Regions from separate parts of the Peribacillus sp. NPDC056705 genome, predicted to be linked through region 2. Evidence: riboswitches for the same ligand, from Rfam matches in the RefSeq annotation. Region 2 holds a riboswitch; each other region holds the start of a gene.
What was found. A riboswitch is a leader RNA that binds a small molecule or an ion and turns the genes downstream of it on or off. The one in region 2 is predicted to bind lysine.
Positions count from the first base shown of each region.

Region 1 (3,289 bases), on a different contig from region 2:
CCCGACCCAGGTGACGAATCCTGCCATGCCTGAAGCGTTCAATAACCAGATATAAACGACGCCGTCACCGAAAAATGAAGCTAAGAATGCAACGCAGCCTACTAAAGAAGTCACGATAAGTGCATTCACGGGTACTCCTCTTTTATCTAACTTGCCTAGGAATTTCGGTGCTTTCCCATCACGTGCCAAGTCCCATAGCATACGGGTTGAAGCGTACATGCCAGAGTTACCGGCAGAGAGTACGGATGATAGAATGATCGCGTTCATGATGGATGCAGCAAATGCAAGGCCTGCCCGTTCGAATACAAGCGTGAATGGACTTACGGCAACATCTTCACTCAATAATCGTGAATCGGTAAACGGAATGATCATGCCAATTACAAAAATGGCAAGGATATAGAATAAGATGATGCGCCAGAAAACGGATCTGATCGCTTTTGGGATATTTTTTTCTGGATCCTCACTTTCACCAGCAGTCACTCCAAGCAATTCCGTTCCTTGGAATGAAAAGCCGGCAGCCATAAATACGCCCAGGATCGTAAAGAACCCACCGATAAAGGGACCTTCACCCATTGTGAAATTTGAAAATCCAATTGGGTCTTTCCCACCCATGATCCCGAGAATGATCAGGACACCCGTGATCAAGAAAATGACGACTGTCACGACTTTGATCATGGCAAACCAGAATTCTGCCTCCCCGAAACCTTTTACTGACATATAATTGATAAGAAACATAGTGATTAATGCAATGGCACTCCAGATAATTGAAGGGCTATCCGGGAACCAGAACTTCATAATTAAGACAACGGCTGCCAATTCAGCGGCAATGGTGATTGCCCAGTTATACCAGTAGTTCCAACCAATCGCAAAACCGAAAGACGGATCGACGAATTTGGATGCATAGACACGGAATGAACCGGCCACTGGCATGAACGCTGCCATTTCTGCAAGACTTGTCATTAAGTAATAAACCATGATGCCGATGACTGCGTATGCCACCAAGGCACCGCCGGGACCGGCTGAATGAATGGCACCGCCACTTGCTAAAAATAAACCTGTTCCAATCGTTCCACCTAATGAAATCATCATTAAATGACGCGCTTTCAGGCTCCTTTTCAGTTCAGTAGGGCTTGATGCTGATTGTGAATTTGACAATTGATGTTACACTCCTTTTTATTGGAAGGGAACGAAAAATAAAAAACAGCAGTCGAAAAAGATCGACGGCTGTTTATAATAAACCCGTTTATCCTTCCGAAGATAGCTCCCCACGCTTTTTTGAAAAAGCGTGACAGTGGTGTTCCTGTTCGGTAACACCGCCAGCAAGAATATACATGGAATATACCCTTACTTCGGCAATTTATCCTTTCAAACGGAGTCTTGAATTTTCCAGAATCTCGTCCGTTTTACTTTTATAAGCTGCAGCCTCTAACTCATCGGTAAATGAGGAAGTATTCAATTTTCTAAAATCGTTGCGCCAGCTTGTAAGTGACGTCAGACGATAGTTCTCATGAAATTCATGCAATCGCTAATAGATTGCTAGTAATTGAGTAAACTTTACTATATCAAAATTATAAAATAATCTCATGAATATCGCAATGATTATTTTATGTGGTTATTTTTTCCTAGTTAATGAATGATGGCGGCAAGGAAGAATTCAAATGGCGATATACCAAAATAAAGCATGGAGATCATTAAACGGTCCTTCTTTTTATAAGGGCGTAGTCCAGTTTTACATGTTTGACCAGCTCAGGATTCTCAAATAGGTCCACCGCCATTTTCCCAATCCATTCCAACGGCAGGGAAATGGTCGTGATGTCGAGCATTTCACCCAGGCTATCATTATTGAAACCGAGAATGGCCACATCCTCCGGGACCCTTATACCTGATTTCTTAGCGGTAAGAATGAAGCCAGCCGCCGTGTCATCATTCGTGATGATGATGGCTTCAGGTTTATCCATCATCGAATTCCATTCCTGAAACAATTGTTCACCGTCTTTGATGTGATAACTGCCTTCAAACAGCCATTCCTTATTGTTTATCAGTTGATGTTTACTCATGATATCGGTAAAGGCCTTTGTACGATGGGAACTATTTCTGCTCTTTTTACGGCCGAGGCTGTATCCGATTTTCTTATATCCTTTAGCAATCACGTACTCAAGGGCACAGGAGAAAGCTGCATAATGATCAATGCTGATGGATGAGAATTCAGCCTGGGCCGTATCTTCACATAAAATGATCGGTCCGTATTTTTGATATTCCAAAAGGATTTTCATTTCCGAAATCCTTGAACAAACGATAATGCCATCGAGCTGCTTCATTTGCAGCATATTAAAAGCCTCGATTTCCTTCTCTCTGTCATAATTTGTTTGAAAGATGACGATATGACAGCCAATTGCATTAGCCTGTTTAGTGATTCCGTTAACGATTGCCCCGTAATATGGGTGATTGTTGAAGGGGATGATGATGCCGATAAGATTGGTTTTACCTTTTGAAAGATGAATGGCATTTATGTTTCTCGTATAATTCAAACGATCGATGGCCTCCAAGACGCTCTTTCTTTTATCTGGGCTTACATATGGATGATCATTCAATACACGGGACACTGTTGAGACAGATACACCGGCACATTGAGCTATTTCTTTAATATTTGTCATGGTATCACCGTTTTTTCTTTTTTTATATTGTACAGTATGAAACCCATTTCAGGGCAAGAGAACAGTGTGGGGCTGCTGAAGATTTCTTCAAATAAGGTCTTGTTCTGGTATGGGTTTCATCCTTTAAGATTGTTTTAAGTCTTAGAGGAGGAGGAGACCATGATGTTTCAAACCCTAATCACCCTTTTTGTGCTTTGCGGAATTGAATTGGGATTTGCGTACTTGGCAATTTCCTTGAAAAAATGAGTGGCAATGCACATGGAATGCGTAAAATCCCGCGTTTACTCGTGAATTTTGGCACTTTACTCGTAAAATCAGCGCTATTACCCGTGAATTTCACAATGTTCGAAATAGCCCCCATAGTTTATATTCACCATTAGAACCCCACAATATAAATATAACTTCAGAGTTCGTTTCATGTACGGCATGACCGACTGTCAGGAAGCTCCCCAGTGGAGCTTCCTGACAGTTTTTTACGTGTGCGAAATTCATTGTCCTTTTTGAAATGTTTGAAAAAATAGTTGCACTTTTTTTGTATATTTGTGTATAGTATGAAATAAGTTGTATAGAGGAAACTTTTTAGCATTTACGACAATGTAAAAATTTTTACACTTATTTTTGCGCATGGCAAACTA
Region 1 is NZ_JBHTYI010000001.1:378,810-382,098, forward strand. It holds gene ACFRAK_RS01765 (amino acid permease) at 1-1,155, opposite strand, end outside; lysine riboswitch at 1,251-1,436, opposite strand; gene ACFRAK_RS01770 (LacI family DNA-binding transcriptional regulator) at 1,692-2,654, opposite strand.
Region 1: it holds a riboswitch for lysine, as region 2 does, so the genes downstream of both, ACFRAK_RS01765 (amino acid permease) here and dapA (4-hydroxy-tetrahydrodipicolinate synthase) in region 2, are expected to answer to the same signal.

Region 2 (3,289 bases):
TTGATATTCAAATTTTAGATTTACTGCAAAAGGATGCACAAATAAGCAATACTGAGCTTGCAAAGCGTGTCAAGTTATCTCCACCAGCTATACATTCTAGGATAAAACGTTTGGAAAATGAAGGATTTATTAATGGGCAAGTAGCAATTTTAAACCAGGAGAAGCTAGGTTTTGATTTATTATGTTTTATTTTTATGAGTACGAATATACATCAAGCTGAAAAACTGGAAGTTTTGGAGAAGGCATTAGCTTCTATGTCGGAAGTATTAGAGTGCCATTGTTTAACAGGTGAGTATGATTATCTTTTAAAAGTGGCTAACAAAGATCGGCAGGAATTAGAAATATTTATTAGAAAGTTAAATAAACTAGGCATAACAAGAATTCAAACTAGCCTAGCTCTCAGAGAAATAAAATATTCAACAGTTTTACCCATATAGAAAAAAAGTCCCGTTCGTAAAAGTCACTTTTACGAGCGGTTTTTGATAGAGCAAGAGAGAGAAAAGTAGTAGAAAGCGACTTCAGGCCATGAGGTAAAAGGGGTTGGATAAAAAAACTCGTTAAAAAAATAGCCTTTATAAAAGAGAAAATAGGCTATTATTCATAATCAAGTGATATAAGTTGATATAAATCCATTTCTAAGTTGAACTATAATAATGTTCGTTCAAAATTTTGAACGTCAAAGCTATAATTACTTTATTTCTTTTGAATGTGTTAAGGAGCCATTATAGATTGAATACTATGGAACGACTCTGTCTTAATAATTACATATCAACATCACTAGAAATAATAAGCTTATGATCAATCCCCGAAATCATTGCTATAGAAAATTCGACATTTACGATTCCTACTGGATACAAAATATATTTTTCTTGAAAATGTAAATCCTCCTTTTGCCCTTAATCATAAAATCATTATATTGCTCAACTAGTTTTAGCACTGAGCCATGCAGTGATAAAAAAGCAGTACACTTCATTCGAAGTTTGCACTGCTTTTTTAAATTTCGCCCGGTTATTATGGTTTTTAATCAGAAAATCGGTATTGAAGACTCGATTAATGAATCATTAAGTTTATTTACTTAACAAAATTGCTTCTGCGTTACTCGGTTGTAGAGCTATTTGTAGTGCTCTTTTTTCTTCATCGTTTAAAGGGACCAATGGTAAGCGGACACCTCCAACATTTAACCCCCGCATATTTAATGCTGATTTTACCGGTGCTGGGCTTGGTGCAGCAAATAATGCTTTCATAATTGGAAGAAGGTCGCGATGTGCAGTGGCAGCAACTTGGACATCCCCATTTTTAAAGCTATTGATCATTTCTTGCATTTCATTGCCAATTATGTGTGAAGCAACCGAAACAATGCCTGTTCCTCCGATGGCTAAAACCGGTAATGTCAATCCATCATCGCCGCTGTACAATGTAAAATCTCTAGTTGTTTTGCTGATGATTTGTGCCATGGCATCTAGGTCACCACTTGCTTCTTTTACTGCCACAATATTGTTGATTTTTGAGAGGCTAACAATCGTCTCAACGGACATGTTCACGACACTTCGTCCTGGGATATTATAAAGCATTACCGGTAATGATGTTGAATGGGCAATAGCACTAAAGTGCTGGAATAATCCTTCTTGAGACGGCTTGTTATAGTATGGGGTAACGAGCATGATTCCGTCGACTCCTGCTGCCTCTGCTTGTTTTGTTAAGCTGATGGAAGCCCTCGTGTTATTTGAGCCAGTTCCAGCTATGACTGGAACTCTTCCATCAACAACTTCTACAACCATTTTGAACAATTCCACTTTCTCTTCTGCAGTTAATGTAGGAGACTCTCCAGTTGTACCAGCTATTACTAATCCATCAGAACCATTAGTAATTAAATAATTTACTAAAGTTCTCGTAGCATTAAAATCAACCTCATCATTATGATTAAACGGGGTAACCATTGCGGTTAAAACTTGGCCAAAATTCATAACTTCACGCCCTTTTGTATAATTTTTATAAAAATTCAGAGGTGGTTAGGGCCATTCAGGAGTAAACGCAAAATAGCAACAACGAGGATTCGCTGCTGCAGTAGAAACAATATTTATCAAAAAAATGTTTCCGCGCATAAGATAGCCCTCCATATAGTTTCCTATATGACAGTCCTGCATTTATTCAATAGCAGAACCAGCTTCAAGAACATGAGATTCTTTCCGCTTCGGCAAATTCCCCTTTCCACAATAGTCATGGGATCTCATTCTCCTCAAAATGTGTACTAATGGTCTTTGCTCCTCTATCCTCACTTCAAAAAGTATGAAGTAAGAAAATATTTAATTGACTGTAATATAACAAGGAATCCTCTTTATTGCAAGGACAATTTAGAAATGTTTTTTTAGAATACATGGATTCACCTTTTTTAGTATTATGTAATCTCAACATTGATAGTTTTATAAAACAAACTGTATGGAAAGTTTCACTCTTTTATAGTCAGTTTTACAAGTGATAGAGCTTATGAAAGTTGGTATGTATCTTATGAATACTTAGAACGATGATCAAGGTGGGGAGGACGGCATGATACAAATTTAACAAAGGGCAGCAAAGATATGAAAATCAGTGTCGTTTAGGAAGCAGAAAACGGATTGCTTCAATGTAAGTAGGATTCCATTGATTCAATTACACTATCAAAAAATTGAAAAGGATGGCCATGAATAACATCAAGCAAATGTTAACCAAACCAAAGACAAAATGATCTGTGGTCCGATAAAAACTGGTCAGAACAATTGCATGAAAGAGGAAGACAAACCGAAGATGTTCGATAGCATTATAGAAGGCAATTTTACTAGCGATTATGTTGCTGAAAATGGATATAAATCCACAGCCAAACAAGATCAAACGGATTGAACTCTTGGTGCTTTCATTCCTTTCAGGATTGGAACGGGATACGTATAACAGCATACGTATCTCCAAATCCATGAGATGGAATGATAAAAGCCATTAAGATTCGTGGGGATAACTACGTAGTTAAGGGGTAGTTCCCCTTTTACATCAAGCAAAGGCAAATCATTACTACAAGCGAAAAATTATCTTAAGTTTTCCTCCAGAAACAATTTAAGTGAACGGAATGTCTATTGGCCATAGGTATTATTTGATTTATTAATATTTAAATTACACTGAACCTATATTTTATTAATAATGCAAAGTTACTATTTTAATTGGAAAACCACATAAAAATTGAAAAATGAGGAGGATATTTTACTTCTTGGGAAATACTTACATAATTATAGCGGCTAAATGATATATAGGAGGAAAAAGATTT
Region 2 is NZ_JBHTYI010000016.1:131-3,419, forward strand. It holds gene ACFRAK_RS17935 (Lrp/AsnC family transcriptional regulator) at 1-437, shown strand, start outside; gene dapA (4-hydroxy-tetrahydrodipicolinate synthase) at 1,068-1,964, opposite strand; lysine riboswitch at 2,099-2,277, opposite strand; partial or broken gene ACFRAK_RS17945 (MFS transporter) at 2,668-2,983, opposite strand.

Region 3 (3,289 bases), on a different contig from region 2:
ATTCAAAGTTCCAGCTTTCGGGTACGAATTAATCAGAGAAGTTCTATTGAACGATGTTCTCGGAAAAGACTCTAATCAAATCCTCTATTGGGCAGGTAAACAATTAGCAAGAAAATTCCCGTTGAATGGCGATCAGGAAGTTATTGAATTTTTCCAAAGCGCCGGATGGGGCAATCTTGAAATCATGAAGTATACGAAACACGAGATGGAATTATCCCTGACGGGTGAAATAATCAGCCGCCGCTTGGACTTACACCCTGATTGTCACTTCCAGCTTGAAGCCGGTTTCCTTGCCGAGCAGTTTTCACTGCAAAAAAAATTCCTCAGCGAATCAACGGAAGAAATCAAACGCCGCGCAAAAAAAGTGATATTCACCATCCAATGGGATCCCAGAGATCCAATCTAATTAGCCCTTAAAACAGACTTACCCTTTTTACCGGAAGTCTGTTTTTTATTGGACTCCTGCACTTAAGCTAGCACATTTGCATGCTGACCAAGTTTAAATGCTTCATGAAGGGATTCAACCGCCTTCACCATTTCCTTTTCATTGACGACAGTCGAAACTTTAATTTCCGATGTGCTGACCATTTTCACCTGGATGCCTGTATTGGCCATCACTTCAAACATCTCGGCAGCCACACCGGGGTTGGATACCATACCAGAACCGACGATGGACACTTTGGCCAACCCGCTCTCCGTTTCGACCCGGTCGAATCCCAATCGTTCTTTATTATTTTCCAGCACGATCAAGGCCGCTTCCGTATCTCCACTTTTTGTGGAAAAAGATAGATTGGTCGTATCCTCGGCTGTCATGCTTTGAATGATGATGTCCACATTGATCCGGTTTTTCGCAAGTGTCGTGAAGATTGTGGATAATGCCCCAAGTGATTGGGGCAAACCATAAATTGTGACCCTCGTAATACTGTCTTCAAAAGCAATGCCGCGTACAATTAAGTTTTCTTCCATAGTTGCTTCCTCCTCAATGATCGTTCCTGATTCTCTCTCCATGCTTGAACGGACTTCAAGCGGAATTTGATAATTTTTTGCATATTCGACAGCCCTTGGATGGAGGACGCCCGCCCCTAGGTTGGCAAGTTCCAGCATTTCATCGTAAGAAATGGATTGGAGTTTTCGCGCGCCTTTTATGTAGCGTGGATCCGTTGTGAAAACACCTGTTACATCCGTATAAATATCGCATCTATCCGCATTCAGAGCTGCAGCGATGGCAACCGCCGTCGTATCTGAACCGCCTCGCCCCAATGTAGTGATTTCCCCATTTACATCGTTCCCCTGGAAACCGGCCACGACCACTATTTTCTTCTGTTGAAGCTGAGCTTGGATCCTTGAAGCATCAATGTTTAAAATCCGGGCATTCCCATGAACGGATTCCGTTTGCATGCCAGCCTGCCAGCCAGTATACGAAATGGCTTCATGCCCTTCTTCAATCAATGCCATCGTTAACAGGGAAATCGTTACCTGTTCCCCAGTGGTCAATAGCATATCCATTTCCCTTTTGCTCGGGGTTCCGGAAATATCACGGGCCATGGAAACCAATTGGTCCGTTGTTTTCCCCATGGCTGAAACAACGACGACTACCTCATTTCCATTCTCCGCTTCCTCGATTACCCGATTGGCAACATTTTTGATTTTTTCTACGCTACCGACGGATGTTCCGCCGAATTTTTGAACGATTAATGCCATCCTCATGCACCCTCTCTACTTTTTAGGCAATAAAAAAAGCAATGAGAAATATCTCATTGCTGTGATCACATATCCAATACTGTAAACACAGTGAGATAGCTCTCCAGGGTATAAACCCTGACAATCCGCCATTTATTAAATGTCGGACCAGGAAAACAAGGTATGAGTCTTGTCTTCCTTCGGCGTCATCCCCTTTCAAAACCTTTCATGGAAGCTCATACTTCTCCAGGTCTTTACTCTTGAATTCCGCACCTCTATCAGCACTTTTAAGTTGTCTAGTTAAAAATTCCTTTTAATCATAGCATAGTGATTTATCGGTAGCAAGATTATTCTTGTAATTTTCTAACGATTCCCTCGGCTACCCCTTTTGGCATTCCAGCTTCCATGATTTCCTCGACTGTTGCCTCTTTGATCTTCTTCAATGATCCAAAATGCCTTAATAATTGCTTCCTTCGTTTTTCCCCGACTCCTGGAATATCATCAAGCTGGGAGTGAACCGCATTTTTCCCGCGTAGCTGGCGATGAAAAGTAATCGCGAACCGATGCACTTCATCCTGAATTCTTTGCAATAGGTAAAATTCCTGGCTCCGAGAATCAAGAGGTACGATTTCAAGAGGATTTCCGATCATCAATTGCGATGTCCTATGCTTTTCATCCTTAATGAGACCTGAAAGCGGAATCTCAAGGCCCAATTCATTCTCCAGAATATCCCGTACGGCTTCGACATGTCCCTTTCCGCCATCAATGATGATCAAGTCCGGTAGCGGCAGCCCTTCTTTCAATACTCGTGAATACCTTCTTCTGATCACTTCACGCATCGATTCATAATCATCAGGTCCCTGGACTGTTTTGATTTTATATTTTCGGTACTCTCTTTTTTCCGGCTTCCCATCAATGAACACGACTAAAGCGGAAACAGGGTCACTTCCCTGGATATTGGAGTTATCGAAAGCTTCAATTCGATGCGGGGTGTAGATGCCCAGTTGGTTCCCGAGGTTTTCCACCGCATTGATCGTTCTTTCTTCATCCCTTTCAATCAAAGAGAATTTTTCCTGAAGGGCGATGGAGGCATTTTTATTCGCCAATTTAAGCATGTCTTTTTTCGCCCCCCTTTTGGGGTGAATCGTTTTGACCCCAAGCAGCCCTTCGGCCATTTCGGCATCCACTGATTCAGGGAGCAAGATTTCCTTTGGTTTAAAATGGTTCGTAATCTCGTAAAACTGTCCCAGGAATGTAAGTAGTTCCTGTTCGGGTTCATCATAGACCGGAAAAAGTGAAACATCCCTTTCTATTAATTTACCCTGCCGGACAAAAAATACCTGAACACACATCCACCCTTTATCATAGGCAAAGCCAAATACATCCCTGTCGACGAAATCGGTCGTCATCATTTTTTGCTTCTCCATCGTAATATCAATGTGGGCAATCTTGTCACGGAACTCCTTGGCCCTCTCGAAATCGAGCTCTTCAGATGCCACTAGCATTTTTTCAGTCAGTTCTTTTTTTATTTCAGTATGACCGCCGTTCAAGAACCGGTTGATATCATCCACCATTTTTTTATATTCCTGTTCCTCTACTTCATATACAC
Region 3 is NZ_JBHTYI010000002.1:379,207-382,495, reverse strand. It holds gene ACFRAK_RS04270 (YslB family protein) at 1-406, shown strand, start outside; gene ACFRAK_RS04265 (aspartate kinase) at 469-1,701, opposite strand; lysine riboswitch at 1,790-1,966, opposite strand; gene uvrC (excinuclease ABC subunit UvrC) at 2,028-3,289, opposite strand, start outside.
Region 3: it holds a riboswitch for lysine, as region 2 does, so the genes downstream of both, ACFRAK_RS04265 (aspartate kinase) here and dapA (4-hydroxy-tetrahydrodipicolinate synthase) in region 2, are expected to answer to the same signal.